3 regions of the Alishewanella sp. BS5-314 genome follow, and region 1 is predicted to be linked to each of the others. Evidence: predicted binding sites of a transcription regulator. Region 1 holds the regulator's gene; each other region holds the start of a gene.

Region 1 (7,696 bases):
CCATAATCAGCAGGAAAGCGGTGATAAACCAGGTCCAGACGAACAGCGGCATCTTCATCCAGGTCATCCCGGGCGCCCGCATATTCCAGATGGTGACGATCACGTTGATGGCACCCATAATTGAGGAAATCCCCATAATGTGTACCGAAAACACGAAGAGCGCCGTGCTGTCATTACTGTAGGTAGTGGATAGCGGGGCATAGAAGGTCCAGCCGAAATCCGGACCACCACCCGGCATAAACAAACTCAGCAACAGGATCAGAAACGCAAACGGCAGGATCCAGAAGCTCCAGTTATTCATTCGGGGCAACGCCATATCCGGGGCGCCAATCATCATCGGGATCATCCAGTTCGCCAAGCCGGTAAAGGCTGGCATCACCGCCCCAAACACCATAATCAGACCATGTACTGTGGTCATCTGATTAAAAAATTGCGGCTCAACAAACTGCATGCCGGGTTGGAACAGTTCCAACCGGATCACCATCGCCATGCTGCCACCGATAAAGAACATCACTAAAGCAAACACCAGATACATGGTACCGATATCTTTATGGTTAGTAGTAAACAGCCAGCGTTTTATCCCGGTTGGCTTATGGTCATGATCATGGTCATGCTCGTGTTCATGTGTAATAGCTGACATCGCTTACTCTCCCTTACCCTGCTGCACAGCGTAAACATCCGCAGCCTGCACGGCATCACCGGTATTATTATCAAAGGCATTGCGGGTATAGGTAATGACCGCGGCCAGTTCTTTCAGGCTGAGCTGCCGGCCAAAGGCCTGCATCGCCGTACCAGGTTTACCATTGACGATAATATCGATATGGGCGCGCCGGTCATTCAGCACCAGCTGACTGCCGCGGATCGCCGGGAAGATGCCGGGTAAACCGTTACCGCTGGCCTGATGACAGGCAACACACCAGCCCTGATACACCCGTTCACCGGTAGCCATCAGTTCTGCCATGTCCATATTCATCGCCAGTAATTCACGCTCTGCTGCCTTTGCTGCGGCAATACGGGCTTCTTCCTGTACCACCCAGGCCTGGTAATCCGCAGGCTCTTTCGCAATCACTACTACTGGCATAAAGCCATGATCTTTACCGCAGAGCTCAGCACACTGACCACGATAAATGCCAGGCTCATCAACCCGGGTCCAGGCTTCATTAATAAAGCCGGGGTTAGCATCTTTTTTAACGGCGAAGGCGGGCACCCACCAGGAGTGAATCACGTCGTCAGAGGTCATCAGAAAGCGAACTTTTTTACCGGTGGGGATCACCAGCGGCCGGTCAACTTCCAGCAGATAGTTCTCGCCTTTGGCCAGCTTGTTAGCAATTTGCTCACGTGGGGTAGCCAACAGGGAGAAATATTCGATCTCATGATCAAGATATTTGTAATGCCACTTCCACTGCGAGCCCGTCACTAATACGGTGACATCTGCAGCCGAGGTATCTTCCATCGCGATTAAGGTTTTGGTGGCAGGTATTGCCATACCAATCAGAATCACCACCGGAATGGCGGTCCACAGAATTTCAACCTTAGTGCTTTCGTGAAACTGAGCCGGCTGCACTCCCCGCGCTTTGCGGTGGCGAATGATGGACCAGAACATGATCCCAAACACCACTGCACCGATAACGCAACAAATCCAGAAAATTGTCATATGCAGTTGATAAACCTGCTGACTAATTTCCGTAACGCCCCGGGTCATATTTAAAGGCATGGATGTTGATGCATTTGCCGATGCGGCAAAAAGCAGGGTCGGCAGCGACCAAAGCAGACAACGCGCGTTTGTCACTGTACTTCTCCTCTGTCATTTGCAAAGCAAATTGCAGAAACCAAGTACACAGAACTACACGGTTTTTTTACTACCCACCCAACCGAATCTATGTGCTATACCCTTCATCCTTAAAGATTCGGGGATATAAGTTTCGCAATTTATTATTGTTATTGTTCTTGGGTTGATTTCGAGGCTAGCGCTGAAATCAGTAGCGGCACACCTGTTGTTATTTTTTCGCCGGCTACCGTCTAAGAATTATCCAGGATGAAGATTATGTAAACCCCTAAAATGCAAAAGTGCCGATAAAACCAACAGGTCATACCAGCACTTTTAAAAATAAGCTATTGAGAAATTTTATAAATTATAACCAGCTACCGTTACGGATCACCCCAACTGCCAAGCCTTCTATGGCGAAAAATTGCTGTCGCAAGTCAACTTTTATCACCTCAAAATCCGGATTTTCCGGTAACAGCAATACCTGATGGCCATCGCGCTGAAAGCGTTTTACCGTGACTTCATCATCGACCCGCGCGACGATGACCTGACCTGGCTGCGCCTGCTGGGTTTTGTGCACGGCCAGTAAGTCGCCATCCAGAATACCGATATCCTGCATACTCATACCTTGCACCCGCAATAAGAAATCAGCATGCGGTTTAAACAGGTTGGCATCGATCTGGTAATGATCCTGGACATGCTCTGCTGCCAGGATCGGCTGACCGGCGGCGACTTTACCAATTAATGGCAAACCCAGTTGCTCCGGGGGCGCGTCCTCTTCCAGTAAACGGATCCCACGAGAGGTGCCGGGTAACATCGCGATCACACCTTTCTTGGCCAGAGCTTTTAAATGTTCTTCCGCTGCGTTAGCTGACTTAAAGCCCAGCCGCACGGCAATTTCTGCCCGCGTCGGCGGCATACCGGTTTCCTGTTGATAATCCTTAATCAGCTGCAGAATTTCTGCCTGTCGTGGAGTAAGAGGTCTGTTCATGCTGGCTACCCATACAGTATTTACTGTGAGTATATACAGTCTTTCTGGCCTTGCCAAGTTTTCAGCGCGAACAAAACTTGCTGCTATGATCAGCTATGCTATTCTTAGCGCCCATTTTTTTCAGGTCAGTAAGGTTATGTTGTCAGGCTTTAAGCTGTTTACCAAACTGTTACGATGGCCCATCCGGCTGTTGGTGAAATATAAAATTGTGCCCGATAATCCTCTGCATGCGCTTGGAGTCGAGCCCGGACGGCCCTTGCTGTATATCTGCCATACTGAGTCCGCCAGCGATTTGGCAACCTTACGCCGGGTATGTCAGCAGTTACAATTACCTGATCCGCTATCGAAGGTGCAATTAGGGTCACAGCTATTACCACGAACCCTGTTTCTGGAGCAACCACACCGGCTGATCGGCGGGCGTGGCAAAACCCGGGCCCTGCAACAAGGCCAGCAATTGTTAGCCGCCCATCTGGCACAGCCTGAGCTAAGAGCGCAGTTAATGCCGGCTGCCATTTTATGGGGCCGGGCACCGGGTAAAGAGAACAGCATTAAATGGCTGATTGGCGAAGCACACTCACCAAACTGGCTGGCAAAATTACTTATTGTGCTAATTTCCGGACGCCATACGCTGGTGCGACTGAGTAAACCCGTGGATCTGCAACAAATGGCGGCCCAGTTTGGTTCCGCACCGGAAACGGCGCGTAAACTGTTACGGATGTCGCGGATCCACTTTTACCGGCAACGGCTGGCGGCAACCGGGCCCAAACTGATGCAACGTAATCAGTTATTTAATGCGTTATTGGCTTCACCGGCGCTGAAAAAGGCCATTGCCGACGAGGCCGAGACTAAACGCATCAGTTATCAGGCGGCCCAGCAGGAAGCCCGCAAGTTATTGCAGGAAATTGCCGCAGACTACCGCACCTCGACACTGCGCTTTGGCGACCGTATCCTTAGCTGGTTATGGCAAAAACTCTACTACGGTATCAAGGTAAAAAATGCCGATCAGCTGCGCGAGCTGGCACAAAAAGGGCACGAAATTGTCTATGTCCCCTGTCACCGCAGCCATATGGATTACTTATTACTTAGCTACATCATCTATCATCAGGGCCTGGTGCCGCCGCATATTGCGGCCGGTATTAATCTGAACTTCTGGCCAGCCGGTACCATTTTCCGCCGCGGTGGCGCTTTCTTTATCCGACGCAGCTTTAGTGGCAACAAGCTGTACTCAGCCGTATTCCGTGAATACCTGAGTTTGTTGTTTATCAAAGGTTATGCCGTCAAGTATTACACTGAAGGCGGTCGCAGCCGCACCGGCCGGCTGTTGCAGCCCAAAACCGGCATGCTGGCGATGACAGTACAGTCGATGCTACGCGGTATCGATCGCCCGGTCACGCTGGTACCGGTGTATCTGGGTTACGAGCATGTGATGGAGGTCAATACCTACCTTAGCGAACTGCAGGGCTCAGGTAAGCAAAAAGAATCGGTGTTTGGCGTACTGAAGGCAATCCGTAATCTGCGCGATTATGGCTATGGCTATGTCAACTTTGGCGAGCCGATTTCACTGAACCAGTATCTGAGCCAGCAAGTGCCAGCGTGGAAAAGTGAAATTAACCCACTGGAAGCACCTAAACCGCAGTGGTTAAATCCGGTGACCGGCAAGTTGTCCGAGCAGATTATGCGGCATATCAATCAGGCGGCGGCATTGAACAGCATTAACCTGATTGCCCTCTGTTTGCTGGCCAGCGATAAGCATAGCCTGACCCGGCAAGAGCTGGTGCAACAGCTGCAAGCCTATCTGACGCTGCAGCAAGCAGCACCCTATCATGCTAATGTCAGCCTGCCAGAACAAAGTGCCGAGCAAATGCTGGAGCATGCGGCCAAGATGCAAAAAATCATGCTGACGGCAGACAGTTTCGGTGAACTGGTCAGTCTAAGCCCGCAGCAAGCGGTACTGATGAGTTATTACCGGAATAATATTCTGCATCTGTTTATCCTGCCGGCCATTCTGGCTTCAGCTGTGCTCAGACAACAGCGACTCAGTTTGACTGAATTGCAAAGCCTGGCCGAACAACTGTATAGCCTGTTAAAACATGAGCTATTTTTGCAGGTGCCCTCACTGCAGCACTATATCAGGCAACTGGTGCAACAACTGCAGGCGCAGGGGTTATTAATACAGGACGGCGAAGATTATCTGGCACCACCGCAGCACAGCCGCGAATATATGATGTTAGATTTACTGGCGCACAATGCCGAACATACGCTGCAGCGCTATGCCATGGTCTTTAACCTGCTGCGGGCGCATGGCCCGCTGCCGCGCCCGGAGCTGGAGCAGCAAAGCCATCAGCTGGCGCAACGTTTACTAACCTTGCATGGCATCAATGCGCCGGAATACTACGACAAGAATCTGTTTGCCGGCTTAAGCCAGGCATTAAAACTGGAGGGTTACTGTCAGTCAGATCAGGACAACCGGTTACAGGCAACGCCAGCCTTGTCGCGGCTGGCGGCTACCGTTAACTTGCTGTTGCGTAGCGAAGTGTTACAGAGTATTCACAGCATTATGCCGGAGGCCGCAACCACTCAACCCGGCTCCTGATACTCGCGGATCACCCCTTGCTGGATAGTGGTCGCCACCAGTTTACCATCGCGGGTAAAAAACTGGCCTTGCACTAAACCCCGGCCGCCGGATGCGGCCGGGCTATCCACAGCGTAGAGCAACCAATCATCAAAACGAAAATCCTGATGAAACCACATGGCATGGTCGATAGTGGCGACCTGCATATTTTTCGCCATAAAAGAACGACCATGCGGCTGCAAAGCAGTAGGCAGAAAGTTAAAGTCTGATGCATAGGCCAGCAGATATTTATGCACCCGCAGATCATCTGGCATGCTGCCATTGGCTTTAAACCAGACATAACGCTTTGGCGCACTGACCACCGGCGAAAACGGATTTTGAAAATCCACCGGCCGCATTTCGATCGGTTTTTCGCAGATAAACTTACTGCGTAACTTTTCCGGAATTTGCGCCGCATGCTGTTGGTAGAAATCGAGATCCGATACCAGCTGATCCGGGCCCGGTACCTGTGGCATGTTGAGCTGATGTTCAAAGCCCAGCTCCTCATCCTGGAATGACGCCGTCATATAGAAGATCGGTTTACCATACTGAATGGCACTGACCCGGCGGGTACTAAAGCTTTTGCCATCACGGATATTGTCAACTTCATAGACAATCGGCTTGCTGGCATCACCCGGGCGTAAGAAATACGAATGGAACGAATGTAATTTACGCTCTTCGGGCAGCGTTTCTTTGGCTGCCGATAGCGCCTGGCCCATCACCTGACCACCGAACACCGCCTTAAACCCCAGATCCTGACTTTGGCCGCGGTATAAGCCCAACTCTATGGTCTCAAGTTTCAGCAGTGATAATAAATTCGCAAGTACCTGACTCATACGGTAACCTTTTCCGCTAGCAAGAGGGGTTATTCTGCCGTAATTACCGGAGCCTGGCAAAATGAACTATTGGTTATTTAAAACTGAACCCAGCGAATGCAGTATTGACGATTTTGCGCGCGCACCGACAACCCCTATTGTTTGGGAAGGTGTGCGCAATTATCAGGCGCGAAACTTTCTGCGCGATGGTGTCGTGGTCGGCGATCAGGTGTTGATCTACCATTCCAGTTGCAAAGACATTGGTGTGGCCGGAATTGCGGAAGTGGTCAGAGCAGCTTATGCTGATCCCAGTCAATTTGACCCCCGTAGCCCTTATTACGATGCGAAAAGCTCGCCGCAGCAACCGCGTTGGGTCGCCGTCGATTTGCGTTTTGTAAACAAATTACCCAGACTAATAACACTGGACAAAATTAAAAGCTCGGCTAAGATGGCTGAGTTGCCTGTTGCACAAAAAGGCAGCAGATTGTCAGTGATGCCAGTTACGATACAACAATGGCGGGATCTATTAGCGTTACAATAGTCCCTCACTTAATCCTGTGTTTTGGAGCCCGTTATGCTAGCTATACAGGTACAGGAAAGGCGCCAGACGGAAAAGGACCTTAATTATTTTTGGGATCAGTTAAGTTTAGCGCAGAAATTCTCGGTCGCTGAATTGCAGCGTTATGGCTACCAGCTACAATTTGTCCGTCATTTACCGTATGGCAAGCTTGCGGTACTGGATTTTGACGGTAAGCTGGCGGCGATTGACCAGGAAGGCCAGATTGATACTGCCCCTGATATTGTCCTTCGGGGTTAGATATTAATTTCTGATACTGATTCAGTTTTCCAGATAGAGATAGATGACAACGCCGGCTTAGCCGGCGTTCTCTTTTTATGTCCTGTTAGGAGCCGCTGAGTTGCTGCTGGATATAATTTTGTACCTGCTGTTCCAACACCGCCAGCGGTACACTGCCATTACCCAGCACGACCTGATGGAAAGCTCGGATATCAAATTTATCCCCCAGTTGCTGTTCCGCCTGTTGCCGCAACCGGCGAATGGTCAACTCACCCAGCTTGTACGACAGCGCCTGTGCCGGCCAGCTGATATAGCGATCAATTTCCGTTTGCACATTGTGCATTGATAAGGCGGTATTTTCGGCCAAAAAGTCGATCGCTTGCTGCCGGCTCCAACCCAGACTATGCATGCCGGTATCTACGACCAGCCGCGCAGCACGCCACATCTCATAAGTCAGACGGCCAAAATTACTGTATGGGTCCTGATAAAAGCCCATTTCCAGCCCCAGATACTCGGCATACAAACCCCAGCCCTCGCCAAAGGCTGAGGTGTAGAAGGTACGTCGATAGTCCGGTAAATCGCCTTGCTCCCGCGCCAGGGAGATCTGTAAGTGGTGGCCGGGTACCGCCTCATGCAGTGTCAGAGCTTCCATTTCATACAGTGGTCGCCGGTTCAGGGCATAGGTATTCACCCAGTAGTAACCCGCCTGATCGTCACG
Region 2 (7,696 bases), on a different contig from region 1:
GGAAGCGACCTATATTTTACTGAGCGAACAGCAAACCGTATTCTGCGGTGTGGTGTCGATGGGTAATCCGCATGCGGTGCTGGACGTGCCGGATCTCGATACGGCGCCTGTGCGTACCCTGGGACCGGAGCTGGAGTTGCACGAGCGGTTTCCGGAAAAAGCCAATATCGGCTTTATGCAGGTGCTCAATCCGCAGCATATTAAACTGCGGGTATGGGAGCGCGGAGCCGGCGAAACGCTGGCCTGTGGCACCGGTGCCTGCGCGGCAGTGGTGGTTGGCCAGTTACAAAAGAAACTCGCGCAACAAGTACGGGTGGATTTACCGGGCGGTAGCCTGCAGATCCGCTGGAATGGACCTGGCCAACCGGTAAAAATGACCGGCCCGGCTGAACATGTTTTTGATGGACAATTGACGTTATGACCGACACCCTGATAAAAAGCCAGGAACTGGTTGCTGCTTCGGTAGTGGCTGATTATCTGCAACAACACCCGGACTTCTTCCAGCATTATCCGGAGCTGCTGCCATTGTTGCGCCTGCCGCATCAGCAACGCGGCACCGTATCGCTGGTCGAGCGCCAGCTGGAGCTGCAACGCGAAAAAATCCACCTGTTACAGGAAGATATTACCCGTTTAATGTCGGTAGCCCGCCAGAACGAACATATTTTTCTGGCGTTAAATGCCTTGCATATCGCGGTGCATCAGGCCAAGAGCCTCACTGATGTGCAACAGGCATTACAGGCCTTTGCCGATGCTATGCCGCAGGTGAAATATTGCCGTTTGCTCGGGCTGGAACAGCCAGGTGCGGATCTGAGCCCTTATCAGCTGCTGCTAAGCCGTCGTCTGCAACAACAGCCGGTATATCTGGGCCGGCTGAATAAAGAAGAACAGCATGATATCTTCCCGGCCAAGGTGCATTCAGTGGCCTTGCTGCGGATTGACCAGCAAGACACGCCACTGGCGATCCTGGCCTTTGGCAGCGAGCTGGATGATCATTTCCAGCCCGAGATGGATGTCTTATTCCTGCGCCACCTGGTGACCTTACTGGCACTGGTGCTGCCTGCTTATGTCAACGCCTGAGCTACCGCTGCACTGGGCTGAACCGGTGCAGCAGTTTCTCAACTACCTGAAGCACGAACGTGGCTATAGCCCGCAAACGCTGAGCAGCTATCAGCAGCAACTGACAAAACTGGGCCTTGCGCTGCATGCTGAAGCAGCCAGCTGGTTTGTGCTCAGTGAACAACAATTGCAACGACAGTTTTTACGCTTCCGCAAAAGCGGCCTCAGTGCCCGCTCACTGAGTCTGGCGGCCTCAGCACTGCGCAGTTTTTACCGCTACGGTATCAGCCAGCAGTGGTTAAGCCAGAACCCGGCCGATTATCTCAAGCTGCCAAAACCGGACAAAACCCTGCCCAAACAGCTGGAAATTGAACAAATCAGCCAGTTGCTGAGCTTTGACAGCCACGACGATATTCTGGCCTGCCGCGATAAAGCGATGCTGGAGCTGTTTTATTCTTCCGGCTTGCGGCTGACCGAGCTGGTTGCACTGAATTTGCCGGATTTACAACTGAGCGAAGCCTTAGTGCGGGTTACCGGTAAGGGCAATAAGCAACGCCAGTTACCGGTTGGCCGGATGGCGCGCTCGGCGCTGCGCGAATGGCTGGTGCAGCGCCCGGCGCTGTTAGATGCAGATACGCCAGCCGCCGATCAACAGGCACTGTTCTTAAGTATCGAGCGGCAGCGTATTTCACCGCGCCAGGTCAGAGAACGGGTTTTACACTGGGCTAAACAACAAGGCTTGGGGCAACAGTTACATCCGCATATGCTACGTCACTCTTTTGCCAGCCACTTATTGCAATCCAGTGGCGACCTGCGCGGCGTACAAGAGCTATTGGGCCATGCCAATCTCAGCACCACCCAGGTGTATACCCACCTGGATTTTCAGCATCTGGCCAAGGTTTATGATAGCGCCCATCCAAGGGCCAGGAAGAAATAATGCAATTATTTAAAGCCTTACAACCTATTTCGGTATTGTCTTTCGATTTAGACGATACCCTGTACGACAATAAACCAGTAATTGCCGCCGCCGAAGCTGCCATGCTGCACAGTCTGGCACAGCATGCCCCGATCACCCGCGGTTACGACAGTGATTTTTGGTGGCAGCAGCGCCGTTTACTGGCTAAGGCCACACCGGAGATCCGCCATGATTTAGGCCGTTGGCGTCTACTGGGTATTGAAGCCGGCTTAGTCAGTTTAGGCTTAAGCCAGTGTGAGGCAGGCGAGATTGCCGAACTGGCTTATACCGCATTCTGGCAGGAACGCACCAATATCAAGATCAAGCCGGAAGTCAAAGCGCTGCTAACGGCGCTGGCCAGCCGTTATCAACTGGTTGCGATCACCAATGGCAATGCCTGTATTCAGAAAATGGGCTTAGGCGAGTTATTTGAGTTTAGTCTGCAAGCCGGCCCGGATGGCCGAATGAAACCCTACGCCGATTTATTTCTTACCGCCGCCAACCGGTTACAAACCGCGCCACAGCATATTCTGCATATCGGCGACAGCCACCGTGCCGATGTGATGGGCGCGCTAAATGCCGGTTGCCAGGCCGCCTGGTTGGATCACCTACAGCAGCCGGTCACTATCCTGCCGCATCTGCGCCTGACAGCGCTGGCACAGCTTGCCGCCCTTCTGGATGCTAACTAGCACGTGGTTTATGTTGACGAAAACCGGCCACAATCCAGCTGAGTATCAGATAGATTAATAGCGGTGGTAATGTCGCTAATACCAAGATAAAAATCAGATTTTGTCGCTTAGCCTCGGTAACTTGAGTAAGTTGCGCTTGGTAGTGAGCCAACCATTGTTCCGGGCTTAAAGGTGAACCAACAAGAATTTGTTCAAATACCCCTCCATCATCAGAGACTATCGTATCTTGCTGCGCCTTTTGATAACGCTCTACTGTTGCTTGTAGTTCAGCAATGCTGCTTTCGGCAACAGTAAACTGGGAATATGCAATATAAGCCAAATAACTTAGCCAGGTAACAACGATGACAAAGTAGATTCTCTGCCATCCATTTAAACCTTGCATTAATTTACTCCTTTAAATTTCCATTCATACCATTTTAGTTGGCCAACGCAACAAGGTGTTTGTATTCTTTATTTGCCAAAAAACTAACAACTTGAACCTATCATATAAATACCCCCCTCACAAGGCGCACGATCTGTACACCTATTACCCTATTTGGATAAAGGCTTTCTAAAACATCTCAGGAAGATAGTAACTGGTTATTTATCCACTAAATCACCCCTCTGACTTGGCGCCCCGCTGCTGGCTGTTATAATGCCCCGATACTAAGTAAACGAGGCCAACTAATGGATGTTTCTTACCTGCTGGACGGGCTAAATGATAAACAACGCGATGCGGTAGCGGCCCCCCCGCAACATATGCTGGTACTGGCCGGGGCCGGTAGTGGTAAAACCCGGGTGCTGGTGCATCGCTTAGCCTGGTTAATGCAGGTAGAGCGGGTTGCGCCCTACAGTTTGCTGGCCGTAACCTTTACCAATAAAGCGGCGCAGGAAATGCGCGCCCGGATTGAAAGCACCATTGGCGTCAGCCTGAATAATCTGTGGATGGGTACCTTTCATGGCCTGTCACACCGTATGCTGCGCGCCCATTATCAGGAAGCCGGTTTACCGCAAGGCTTTCAGATCATCGATTCTGACGACCAGTTACGGCTGGTGAAGCGGGTATTAAAAGCGCTGAATCTGGATGAAAAGCACTGGCCAGCCAAACAGCTGCAGTGGTTTATCAATGCCCGTAAAGATGAAGGCCAACGCCCGGGTATGCTGGACGCCGGTGGTGATTACAGCCTGGCGCAAATGATTAAGATCTATGCCGCGTATCAGGAAATGTGTGATCGCGCCGGTCTGGTCGATTTTGCCGAAATCTTGCTGCGCAGCTTTGAGCTGTTAAAGCAGAATGCCGAGGTGCGCGGCCACTATCAGCAGCGTTTCCGCCATATTCTGGTCGATGAGTTTCAGGATACCAACGCCATTCAATACCAGTGGCTGCGATTGCTGGCCGGCAGCAGTGCTAAGGTAATGATTGTCGGTGACGATGATCAGTCGATCTACGGTTGGCGCGGCGCCCGCGTTGAAAATATCCAGCAGTTTTTAAAAGATTTTGACGGGGCGGATACCATCCGCCTGGAGCAAAACTACCGCTCCACTGCAACAATTTTGAAAGCTGCCAATGCGGTGATCAGCAATAACCAAAGCCGGCTTGGCAAAGATCTGTGGACCGACGGTAGCGAAGGCGAAAGTATTTCGCTGTATACCGCCTTTAACGAGCTGGATGAAGCCCGCTTTATCGTCAGCCGTATCCGCGACTGGCATAACAAGGGTAATCCGCTCACCGATACTGCCATTCTGTATCGCAATAACGCCCAGTCACGGGTGTTGGAAGAGGCGTTAATTCAGGATGGTTTACACTATCGTATCTATGGCGGCCTGCGCTTCTATGAACGGCAGGAAATTAAAGATGCGCTGTCTTATCTGCGGCTGATTAACAACCGTCAGGATGACGCGGCGCTGGAGCGGATTATCAATACACCGGCCCGCGGTATCGGTGATACCACCCTGGATAAAGTACGGCAGCAAGCGCGCGCGCAGGGGCAGACGCTATGGCAGGCATTAGAGCAACTGTTGCAGGAAAAGCAGCTTAGTGGCCGTGCGGCGAATGCCATCGCGCAATTTATGCAGTTAATTGGCCAGTTGGATGCTGAGCTGACCGAGCTGCCACTGCACGAGCAGGCTGAACATGTGATCAAACAATCCGGGCTCTATGCCATGTATCAGGCGGAAAAAGGTGAGAAAGCCCAAACCCGTATAGAAAACTTAAACGAGCTGATCACCGCCTGCCAGAACTTCGACAGCCCACTGCTGGAAGAAATGAGCCCGCTGTCGGCGTTTTTATCTCAGGCGGCGCTGGAAGCGGGTGAATATCAGGCGGAAGAGCATTCCGATGCGGTGCAGCTGATGACGTTGCACACCGCCAAAGGTCTGGAATTCCCGTTAGTATTTGTGTGTGGCCTCGAGGAAGGTCTGTTCCCCAGCCAGCAAAGTGGCGATGACCCGATTAGGCTGGAGGAAGAGCGACGCCTTTGTTATGTCGGCATGACCCGCGCTATGCAAAAGTTGTATTTATGCCATGCCCAAAGCCGCCGTTTATACGGCCAGGAACAATATCCGAAACCGTCGCGCTTCTTACGCGAGTTGCCGGCCGAGTGTGTCGAAGAAATCCGTTTAACCACGCAGGTTAGCCGGCCGCTGGTTAATAACCGCTTTAGCGGTGCCGCCAGCCACAGCGCCTTTGAAAACACCGGCTTTAAGCTCGGGCAACGGGTGCTGCATGAAAAATTTGGCGAAGGCACTGTCCTGAATTACGAAGGCAGCGGCCCGCAATCGCGCATTCAGGTCAACTTTGATCAGTTGGGCAGCAAATGGCTGATGACCGCATATGCCCGGCTGGAAGCGATCTAAATGCGACTGCAGCAGCTCGGCCAGTTGTTACAGCAGGCCGCTGCACAGCGGGTACGGCTGCCAGTATGGCTGCAAGGTGAGCCTGCCGCCTTATTGCACCTTGCCAAACAACTGCTGGCGCAGTTTGCGCCAGAGCGTTGTTGGTGGCTGGGGAGTGAGGCTCCGGAGCAGTGCACAGCGCTTAAGCAGGCGAAAGCGCATCAGTTGCTGGGCACCGAATGTGACTGGCTGGTGATTAACGCCTGTAGCGGCTTTAACGGCGATCAGATCGCCGCTGCCAGTGGCGCCCTAAAAGCGGGTGGCTTGTGGCTGCTGCTGACACCGCCTACCGACAGTTGGCTGGCACAGCCCAATCCGGACCATCAGCCGTTATTATCCTACCCACTGACGCCGCAGGCCGGCGCGCAAGGCTTTACTGCTTTTTGGCGCAATACTTTGCAACAAGCCAATCTGTTGCACGCCCAACTTACAGCGGATGGCGATATTCAGATCCTGCAACAACCCACTTTTCCCCCGCTAGCCGTGGCGGCTGAGTGTCAGCCGCCTTTTAAAACTGCCGGGCAGCAGACAGCCGTGGCGGCTATTGTAAAGGTAGTAACAGGTCATCGCCGTCGCCCGCTGGTATTAACCGCCGATCGCGGCTGTGGTAAGTCGGCTGCACTGGGGCTGGCCGCAGCAGAGCTGGCTAAGCAGGGAAAACAGCGTATCCTGATCACGGCCCCCTCCCAGCTTCAGGCCAGTGTTGCTCTTGCGCACTTCGCCAACCAGGTCCAGCAAGCGCAGCAAAATGTCCTGCAATTTATCGCGATTGACCAGTTATTGGCTGAGCTGCCAGTCGCTGATCTGGTGCTGGTGGATGAAGCTGCAGCCCTGCCGGCCCCGCAATTACAACAGCTGGTTAATCACTATAGCCGCTTGGTGTTTGCCAGCACCGAGCATGGTTACGAAGGCACAGGCCGGGGTTTTCAGTTAAGGTTTCAGCCTTATTTAGCGCAACAATGTCCTGACTGGCGGCAGCTACGCTTAACCGAGCCAATCCGTTATCAAGCGCAGGATCCGCTGGAGCAGTTAATCCGGCACAGCTTTCTGTTAAAACTGGACTTGCCCGAGCCTGCATACGACAGTACTCAAGCTGTGCTGTTAAAGCATTATCAACATCACGACTGGCTGGTCGAGCCGGAAAAGCTGCAGCAGGTCTTTGCTTTGCTCAGCTTTGCCCACTATCAAACCCAGGTTAAAGATTTACTGGCGTTATTAGAAAACGCTGCTCTCGCGGTGTATACGCTGGAGCAAAACGGCCAATTACTTGGCTGTATGTTGCTTAGCAGCGAAGGCGAGTTTAGCGCCGAACTGGCAGAGCAGATCTATCAGGGCAAGCGGCGGGTACAGGGGCATCTGCTGGCGCAAAGTCTGGCCTTTCATCTTGCCGAGCCCGGATTGGCGTGCCTAAAACTAGCGCGCATTATGCGCATCGCCATAGTGCCCGGCTTACAACAGCTTGGGCTGGGTAGCCAGCTACTGCAATTGGTCAGTGATGAACTTAGCCGCCGTGGTTATCATTATCTTGGTAGTAGCTTTGGCGCCACGCCGAGCTTATTAGGTTTTTGGCAGCGCAATGCTTTTTTGCCAATCCGCCTCGGTCAACAACTGGATAAAGCCAGCGCCGAACCTTCGGTACTGGTATGTAAAGCCTTACAGGGTGACACTGCTACGGTCAGCCGTCTGGCTGAACATTTCTCGCAGCAACTGTATCTGGAGCTCAGCGAATACCCGTCGGATCTGCAACCTGCATTAATGCTGCAGCTGGTTAAACCGCCACTGCGTATCCTTAGCCCTTTTGAGCGACAGCAACTTAGCTTGTTTGCCAACGGGCAACGACCTTATGAACTGGTGGCAACCTTGCTGGTCTATTGGTTTAACCAGCACCGGTTACAGTTAGATCCGCTGGCAACTGCCGTCTTTATCGCCCGTTGCTGGCAAAGACAGCCCTGGTCACTGCTTGCCAAGCGGTTTCAACTCGCCGGTAAAGCCGCCATTATTAAACTGATGCAGCAAAGCGTCGCCAAACATCATTAAACAGCGCAGAAATAGTGGGGCTGGCTGCCGAAAGCTGGTACAGTCAGGAAAATTTGCGGAGACCTTATGCTTAGTCTGTTATCGT
Region 3 (7,696 bases), on a different contig from region 1:
AATTTTGATAGCCTGTTAGTGGGCAAGAATTCTGTAAAAAAGCGACAAAAATGAAGCTTTCGATTTCCGAATAGTAGCAAATGCCGTTGTAACAAAAATGTATCTGGTTTAATGTGCTGGCGGGAACGCATGACCGAAAAAGCCGGCAGCTATCAGCTGGCAACTATGCTAGAGTAAAGAGAGTCTAATCCTGAGTAATGGTCGTTAGAGAGGGGAGATGTTATGCGGATTACCTGGTTTGCAACCCTGAATACCGGCTGGAAGTACAGCCAGACCTGGCCGGCGAAACCTGAGCTTAATGCTATCTTCCCGGAAAACAAAGTTATTTTTCTGACTAAGCAAGCTGCCCGCTACTTGCCGGTGCTGGCGATAGTCACTGCGATACTGCAGATTAAATTATTAGGTGTTAGCTTTCTTGGGCCGGCAGTGGCGATGATGTTGCTGTTGGCTTCAATGCCACTGCAAGGCTGGTACTGGCTTGGGATCAGAGCTAACAGCGCATTACCGCCGGCACTAATCAACTGGGGTAATGAGATCCGTGAACAGATCCAGCAACACGCAAAAACCACCGCTTTGCCGGGCTGCCCTAAGAATTACTTCGATCTTGCCCGTTTGTTGCAGTTAGCTTATCAGCAGCTCGATAAAACTGTGATGCGGCGCTGGATTTAACATCACCCGGGCCGTTAAAAAAGGCCCGGTGGTCGAGGTTGACGTTACTGCGTGCTGTTCAGATCTTGGTTAGAGTGCAAATACAGACCAGACCGGTGCGTGATCTGAAGGGCGTTCCAAACCGCGGATCTGATAATCGATTTCAGCTTCGGTACAAAGCGCAGCTAAGGGGGGCGTGGCCATGACGACATCGATGCGCAGGCCACGATTGTCATCAAAACCCTTAGAGCGATAATCGAACCAGCTATATTGGGCGTCACGCGTTGGGTGTAGCGCGCGGAACGTATCGACCAGACCCCAGTCTTTCAATTGTTGTAACCAGGCCCGCTCTTCCGGTAAGAAGGATGTTTTGCCTTCCCGTAACCAGCGTTTGGCATTGGCTTCACCAATGCCGATATCAAGGTCAATTGGTGAAATATTAATATCACCAATCACCGCCAGATAGTCTTTACTGCTGTCATGGTATTGCTCAAGATATGCCTGTAGGTCGGCATAAAATTTGGTTTTAGCGGGAAACTTGGTTTCATGGCTACGGTTCTCTCCCTGTGGGAAATAGCCGTTTAATACCGTGAGCTGTTTACCGTCAGCCAGTGCGAACTGGCCAATCAGCATGCGCCGCTGCGCGTCCTCACTGTCAGTAGGGAAGCCATACTGCATCGACAATGCTGGCACTTTGCTTAAGATGGCAACGCCATAATGCCCTTTCTGACCAAAGTGATATACCTGATATCCCATGGCCTGTACCTCGGCCAGCGGAAACTCGCTATCCTGTACTTTTATTTCCTGCAAGCCGATAATGTCGGGCTGATGTTTGTCGATCAGCGCTTGCAGCTGATGCAGGCGTGCGCGAATGCCGTTAATATTAAAAGAGATGATCTTCATTGTTATTCCAGATAATTTTTTCGTTGCGCGAATAGGCTGGCTCGATAATAGCACGCATCAGACAAGCGGCGAAACGCCGTGACCGTTAGTTCCGTAATAGTGACGACTAAGTAGACAACATGCAGGACATTAAATACCAGATTTCCTATAGTCAGCGGCGGCGTACGGTGCAGCTGGCGATCCGTAATGGTGAGGTTTATGTCAGAGCTCCGGCCACGATCTGCCGGCACTGGCTAAGTGCCTGGCTGCAGCAGAAAGAACTCTGGGTTCAGCAAACGCTGGCGCGCATTACAACACCGCCGATACTGCCGTGGTTACAGCGGGATAGGATCCTGGTCTCGGGACAGGCAGTGCCATTTCGCTGGCAACTGGCGGCAAAAAGTAGCGTCAATGTTGACGCAAACGGGCTTGAGCTCAGGCTATCAACAAAGATCGCCGCGGAGCGACATGAACATTATGCGCGAAAATTGATACAACAGCATTTTACTGAGCAAGCCTTACTGGAGTTACCCGTGTTGGCAAACGAGCTTGCCGCGCGGTTACGGCAGACATTAGGTCCGGTTGTTGTCGGTAACTGGCGCAGCCGGTGGGGGCATTGTAAACAAAACGGCGAGCTGGGCTTTAACTGGCGGTTAATGCAAGTGCCGCTCTGGGTCCGGCGCTATGTAGTGATCCACGAGCTGGCGCATTTGCAGCATATGAATCATTCACCCGCATTCTGGCAGTTGGTGCAGCAACATTGTCCACAGTATAGAGAAGCGAAAGCCTGGCTTAAACAACACCAAGCCGAACTGTTGAATTAGGGGTAAAAAAAAGCCGACCATCAGGTCGGCAACATAAGGACATCGATTAAAGGAGAGATGTTCACCAGCTTTACTTCACCTAGTCAGACTCTGCGCGCAGCAAAAAATTCCCGCTGGTAGCGATTTTTTTGAAAACATTTTGGCATTAGGCTATCAGTTCTGGTTTAATCTAGCGCCTAAACCGTGTCACTACAGCAACAAAACTCAATAATAAGCTCAGACAGAGTACCCGACAATGACCAATCCGTTACGTTTATTACAACTGTTGAAACTACTTGATCTCACCCGGCTGACTGAAGCAGATAGTCAGGCTGAGATGGCCGCCTGGCTGAATGCCATCCCGGCTTTGCCTGCACCTGTTGCCGCGCTCTGTGTTTATCCGGAGTTTTTGTCTCAGACGGCGGACTATCTGGCCGCAGCCGCTAAGGCAACCGAGTTGGCGACAGTTGTTAATTTTCCCGGCGGTGACCAGCCGCTGGCACAGGTTCTGGCTGATATTGCACGCTGCCGGGCCTTGGGCGCCACCGAAATTGATTGTGTGTTGCCGTACTCACAATTACTGGCAGGTAACGAGTCTGAGGTGAGTGCTTTTCTGACCGCGGTCAGAGAGGCCAGCCTGGGGTTGGGGCTGAAAATAATTATTGAATCAGGTGAGTTACTGACGGCGCAGCAAGTGACTAAGGCTACCGAACTGGTTATTGCCAGTGGCGCCGACTTCGTTAAAACCTCAACCGGTAAGGTACCAGTGGGATGTACACTGGAAGCGGCCAGGATCATTTTGACCAGTATTGCGGCAGCAGAGCGCCCGGTGGGCTTTAAAGCCTCCGGTGGTGTTAAGACAGTTGAACAGGCATTGCAATTACTGGAACTGTATGAAGAGATCACCGGACTGACGGCGACCAGGCAAGGTATGCGCATTGGTGCCAGCAGCTTATTAACTGAATTATTACAGCTGTTACCCCGTTAAGTGAAGTAGGGCAGCTCCGTTCGGCTTGCCGTGCGGTGCTGTTCCAGAATCAATAGTATTGGTCACTGCGTTCCGCTGTTCAATGCTACGCATTGTCGAACCTGACGAAGGTTCTCACCTTCCCCTGAGTAGTATTTGCTAAGAGTGGTTTAACTTAGGAATTTGGTGCTCAGAAGGAGAATGGTGGAGGGGGAAGGATTACTCGCTGCGCTCGCCTTACAGGCCAGCGTCACTATGTTCCGCTGTTCAATGCTACGCATTGTCGAACCTGACGAAGGTTCTCACCTTCCCCTGAGTCGTATTTGCTAAGAGTGGTTTAACATAGGAATTTGACGCTGAGAAGGAGAATGGTGGAGGGGGAAGGATTCGAACCTTCGAAGGCAGTGCCGGCAGATTTACAGTCTGATCCCTTTGGCCACTCGGGAACCCCTCCACGAGTGCGCGCATCTTATCAAACTGAAGTTTGATGTAAAGCATTTTGCTAAAGTTTTTTGACCGTTTGCCGATTAACTCAACAGTCGTTGTCAGATGGCATCAGTATGCAGCCAATTATCAATGAATGGCAGTTAGGGGATCGTTTAGGTAAGGCACTGCAGCATCAGCAGCGGGCTGACTTTTCCCTATGGTTAGCATTCTTATCTCCTGCAGTTGAGGAGATGGCAGAATTTCAAACGCCTGTAAATCAGGCTGCGCAACCCAAACATGATCTGTACCAGCAGCTGGCGGTCAGTAGACGTCGCCCGTTCGCTTATCAAACCACAGACGAGCTGGCCTTATTGCAACAGAGCCAGGCCGCGCAGCAAGGTTTGGCGCAATTAAAGCTGTACAGTTATCTACAGGAACAGCCCTGGGTGTGGCAGGAAGATAAGCGTAAACTCGAACCTCAGGTGGTTGCCGACCTGGATTTGCACTGTCGCCGTCGGTTGGCTGGGGATAAAATGCCCCCCTCTGTCAGTGATGAAACTGCACTTTACGAGATCCTGGAACAGTTATCAGCGACGCAGGTTTGATGAGCTGTAGCGACCCGTGCTGATAACCACAAAATCACCCGATAAAGCACAGCATGCTCGATCCTGCCCTTTCTCTAGTGCATCCTTTATCCTACTGCCGTTCTATCGCAATTGACCACTAGGCAAATGAGTTTGGCAGCGCTTAAATTTTTTACCGCTACCACAGGGGCAGGGATCATTAGCGCCCAATTTAATCGCCGGCAACGCAGTAAGCTTACCGCTGGTATAATACCAACGATCCTGAAAGATAAAGTCCGAGACTTCCGCGATAAACTCCAGCTTGTTGTGCTGAATAAAGCTGGCAATAAAACTAACCTGTCCCTGCTTAGGCTCGGATATGGCGTGTTTCACTTCTAGTTTGCAAAAATGTACCGCCTTGGCAAAAGCTTCCAGCGCGGCAGCAGATTCGCTGGCCCGTTGCTCTGCGGCAAGGGTGGCAAGCAGATACTGACTGTCGGCAACACAAAAGGCACTATAGCGAGAACGCATCAGGCGTTCACAACTATCAGGTTGAGCCTGCCCACTTAAATAGGGTTGGCAGCATTCTGCAAAAGCCTTACCTGAACAGCAATAGCATAACATCTTATCTCTCCGGGCCGACCTGTTCCGCACGCGTTAGCGTACTCTTCATGTCATTGGTTGCGAGGGTATTACGCTATATAGTTTAACGACTTTGCTGCAATGCTGATAGCCCAGGGGCAGCGGCTGTTATTAGTGAGCCGCCGTCGTATCTGTAGGCAGTATATGCAAGGTACATTGTTGCTGTATGGCAAAAGTCTGCAGTAGCTGCTGTTGCTGAGACGGTAATTTCTGGCAACAGATCACCGCCTGGCAATCCGGGTTCTGTAATGTCGCTTGGATCAGCTGTGACAAGTCGGCTGTTGCTTGAGTATGAACCACGAGAATATGCTGTAATGGCAACTGACAAGCTTGCCAGAATGCTTTTGCCGGTTTAAAACCAGGGGCGATTAGAACAATCCAGCCGCTCGCTTGGCGATACTGTTGTAACAGCTTAAGTAATTGCAACTCGCTGCTGTGTTGTTGCAATTGCTGCCAGTGATGTGCTGTGCTGCTGGCAGCTTGATGCTGACTCGATTCAGTTTGGTAAGAATGGTTAGATACAAACATGGCAACCTCTATCTGTGTATTTATACAGTGTATGCATATACAGTAGTTGCTGTTTAAATAAAAAGCAAGTGCTTTTCTGCAGGCAATTTTGCAGTCGCCTGTCATGCAACTGTCATTTTAAGGTTCTACTATTCGCCAGTTATTGCTGGCGGAGCCAAAAAATGGCGGTTTCTGAACTCTGTTGCACAGAACTGGATAAAATTTTACATAAACGGGCGTTACAGCCAGTGTTTCAACCCATTCTGAATTTGCAGGACGGTACTGTCATTGCCTATGAAGCGCTGATCCGTGGCCCCTCTGATAGCCCGTTACATTCGCCACTACAATTATTTAAAACTGCCCTGGGCTGTGGTCAGCTGGAGCAGTTAGAGATGCTGTGCCGTGAGCTGAGTATAGAGAGCTTTGCTAAAGCAGAACTGAATAGCAAACTCTTTCTTAACGTCAATCCACTTATCTTACTGACGGCAGACCATCCCAGCGGTTTGACCAAACAACTGTTAAAGGCGGCACAGATTGACCCCTCGGAAGTGGTGATCGAAATTTCCGAACAGTATCAGGTGGAAGATGCCGGTTTACTGGTTAAAGCTGTGCAGCATTATCGGGAACTGGGCTTTCAAATTGCGATTGATGATTTAGGCAGCGGCTTTTCAGGTTTGAAACTGTGGTCTGAGTTACAGCCTGATATTGTGAAGATTGATCGGCATTTTATTAGCGAACTGGACAAAGACCTTACCAAACAAGCTTTCGTGCGTAATATTGTTAGTCTGGCCAAAGCGATTGGCGCAACCGTAGTGGCTGAAGGAATAGAAACCGCTGAAGAGTTAAGATGGTGTCGTGAACTGGGTGCCGATTTGGGACAGGGCTATTTGTTAGGACGGCCTCAAGCCAGTTTTGCCGATCCGCAACGTTGTCGGACGCTCTTTAGCACTGAACTTCATAGTGAAATCAGTTCTGAACAAGTCGAAGCCTTGTTGCTTGAGGTTGCCGCTGTCAGTCCGCAGCAAACGGTTGCCCAGGCAGCAACCCTATTTCAATCAGATAGTCAGTTGCAAAGTTTACCTGTAGTTGAACAGGGCCGACCTGTTGGTTTGATTTGCCGCACTGATCTGCAAGCCTTGCTGGCGCAGCCTTTTGGCCGGGCGCTCTATGAAAAGAAATCTTTAGCCAGTGTGATGAACCGGCAACCGGTAGTGGTTGAGATCAGTGCCACGCTCGAGGAGGTAAGCCAGCGCGTCGCTGATGATGAGCACAATGCCGCCAGCTGGTTTTTTATTATTTGCCGCCAGGGTGAATATTGTGGTCTGGGTTCGGTAAGGGCTCTGCTCAAACAAATCAGTGAACGCAAACTACAACTAGCTCGATATGCCAACCCGTTAACGTTATTACCCGGTAATGTGCCTATTTACCAGCGTATTGATAAATTGCTGCGACAAAAAGCCAATTTTGCCGTGGCTTATCTGGATCTGAATCATTTTAAACCTTACAACGATATATACGGTTACAGTAAAGGCGATGCAGTGTTATTACTGGTCGCCGAGCTATTACAGCAGCATAGTTCGTCGCAATCCTTTGTTGGTCATATTGGTGGTGATGATTTTGTGCTGATTGCTGAGCCTGACGAATGCGAAACGCTTTGCCGGCAAGTTGTGCAGCTTTTTGCTAAGCGTATCGCGTTGTACTATCGGCAAGAGGATCTGCGTCTGGGGGGTATCACGGCGTTAAGCCGTAACGGTGATTCCCGCTTTTATCCACTATTATCTCTCGCAGTTGGTATCGCCCATCCTGATCCGGCGCAATGCTTCAGCCATCACGATGTCGCGGCGCTGTCTGCTGCCGCAAAGCAGGAAGCAAAGCGTCTCGGCGGCAATACGGTGTTCATTTCACGCCGTCGCGGACCTGAGCGGCAACATATAAATGTACTGGCTGGACCATCTGTTGCCTGATTTACGTTAATATAGCCTTTTTACCAGCAACAGAGAGCAATAGATGTTGTTAGATGCTTTTGTCAGCCGGCAGGGAGAGGCTTTTAGCTTTAGCCGGCAACATTCCTGTACCTTCGCCAAGCAAGTCGCAGGAGACTTTAATCCTATTCATGATGTCGACGCCAAGCGTTTCTGTGTGCCAGGCGATCTGTTGTTCAGTTATCTGCTGAGCCGGTATGGTGTAAGCCAACAATTAAATTGCCAGTTCTCGGGTATGGTCAGCGCGGATGTCTTACTGCACTGTAAGATCACTGC

Evidence for each region. The regulator LexA, encoded in region 1, represses DNA repair genes until DNA is damaged. The targets are predictions, from matches to a motif close to TACTGTATNNNNATACAGTA.
Region 2: a site for LexA is predicted at 3,274-3,293, ahead of uvrD (DNA helicase II). Genes of this name have one in related genera too.
Region 3: a site for LexA is predicted at 5,485-5,504, ahead of H1D31_RS08075 (SulA-like leucine-rich domain-containing protein). Genes of this name have one in related genera too.

Annotation. Positions count from the first base shown of each region.
Region 1 is NZ_JACEHJ010000001.1:885,764-893,459, forward strand. It holds gene ctaD (cytochrome c oxidase subunit I) at 1-640, opposite strand, end outside; gene coxB (cytochrome c oxidase subunit II) at 644-1,714, opposite strand; gene lexA (transcriptional repressor LexA) at 2,133-2,756, opposite strand; gene plsB (glycerol-3-phosphate 1-O-acyltransferase PlsB) at 2,893-5,349, shown strand; gene tesB (acyl-CoA thioesterase II) at 5,334-6,203, opposite strand; gene H1D31_RS04175 (EVE domain-containing protein) at 6,265-6,723, shown strand; gene H1D31_RS04180 (hypothetical protein) at 6,757-6,999, shown strand; gene H1D31_RS04185 (DUF885 domain-containing protein) at 7,085-7,696, opposite strand, start outside.
Region 2 is NZ_JACEHJ010000003.1:3,510-11,205, forward strand. It holds gene dapF (diaminopimelate epimerase) at 1-421, shown strand, start outside; gene H1D31_RS17275 (DUF484 family protein) at 418-1,077, shown strand; gene xerC (tyrosine recombinase XerC) at 1,064-1,993, shown strand; gene H1D31_RS17285 (HAD-IA family hydrolase) at 1,993-2,700, shown strand; gene H1D31_RS17290 (hypothetical protein) at 2,693-3,082, opposite strand; gene uvrD (DNA helicase II) at 3,367-5,535, shown strand; gene H1D31_RS17300 (GNAT family N-acetyltransferase) at 5,536-7,611, shown strand; gene H1D31_RS17305 (hypothetical protein) at 7,678-7,696, shown strand, end outside.
Region 3 is NZ_JACEHJ010000002.1:746,304-753,999, forward strand. It holds gene yfbV (terminus macrodomain insulation protein YfbV) at 223-669, shown strand; gene xthA (exodeoxyribonuclease III) at 739-1,551, opposite strand; gene H1D31_RS08045 (M48 family metallopeptidase) at 1,671-2,354, shown strand; gene deoC (deoxyribose-phosphate aldolase) at 2,590-3,321, shown strand; RNA gene H1D31_RS08055 (RtT sRNA) at 3,503-3,626, opposite strand; tRNA gene H1D31_RS08060 (tRNA-Tyr) at 3,670-3,754, opposite strand; gene H1D31_RS08065 (VC2046/SO_2500 family protein) at 3,861-4,331, shown strand; gene H1D31_RS08070 (YchJ family protein) at 4,434-4,820, opposite strand; gene H1D31_RS08075 (SulA-like leucine-rich domain-containing protein) at 5,043-5,459, opposite strand; gene H1D31_RS08080 (phosphodiesterase) at 5,621-7,402, shown strand; gene H1D31_RS08085 (DUF3581 family protein) at 7,446-7,696, shown strand, end outside.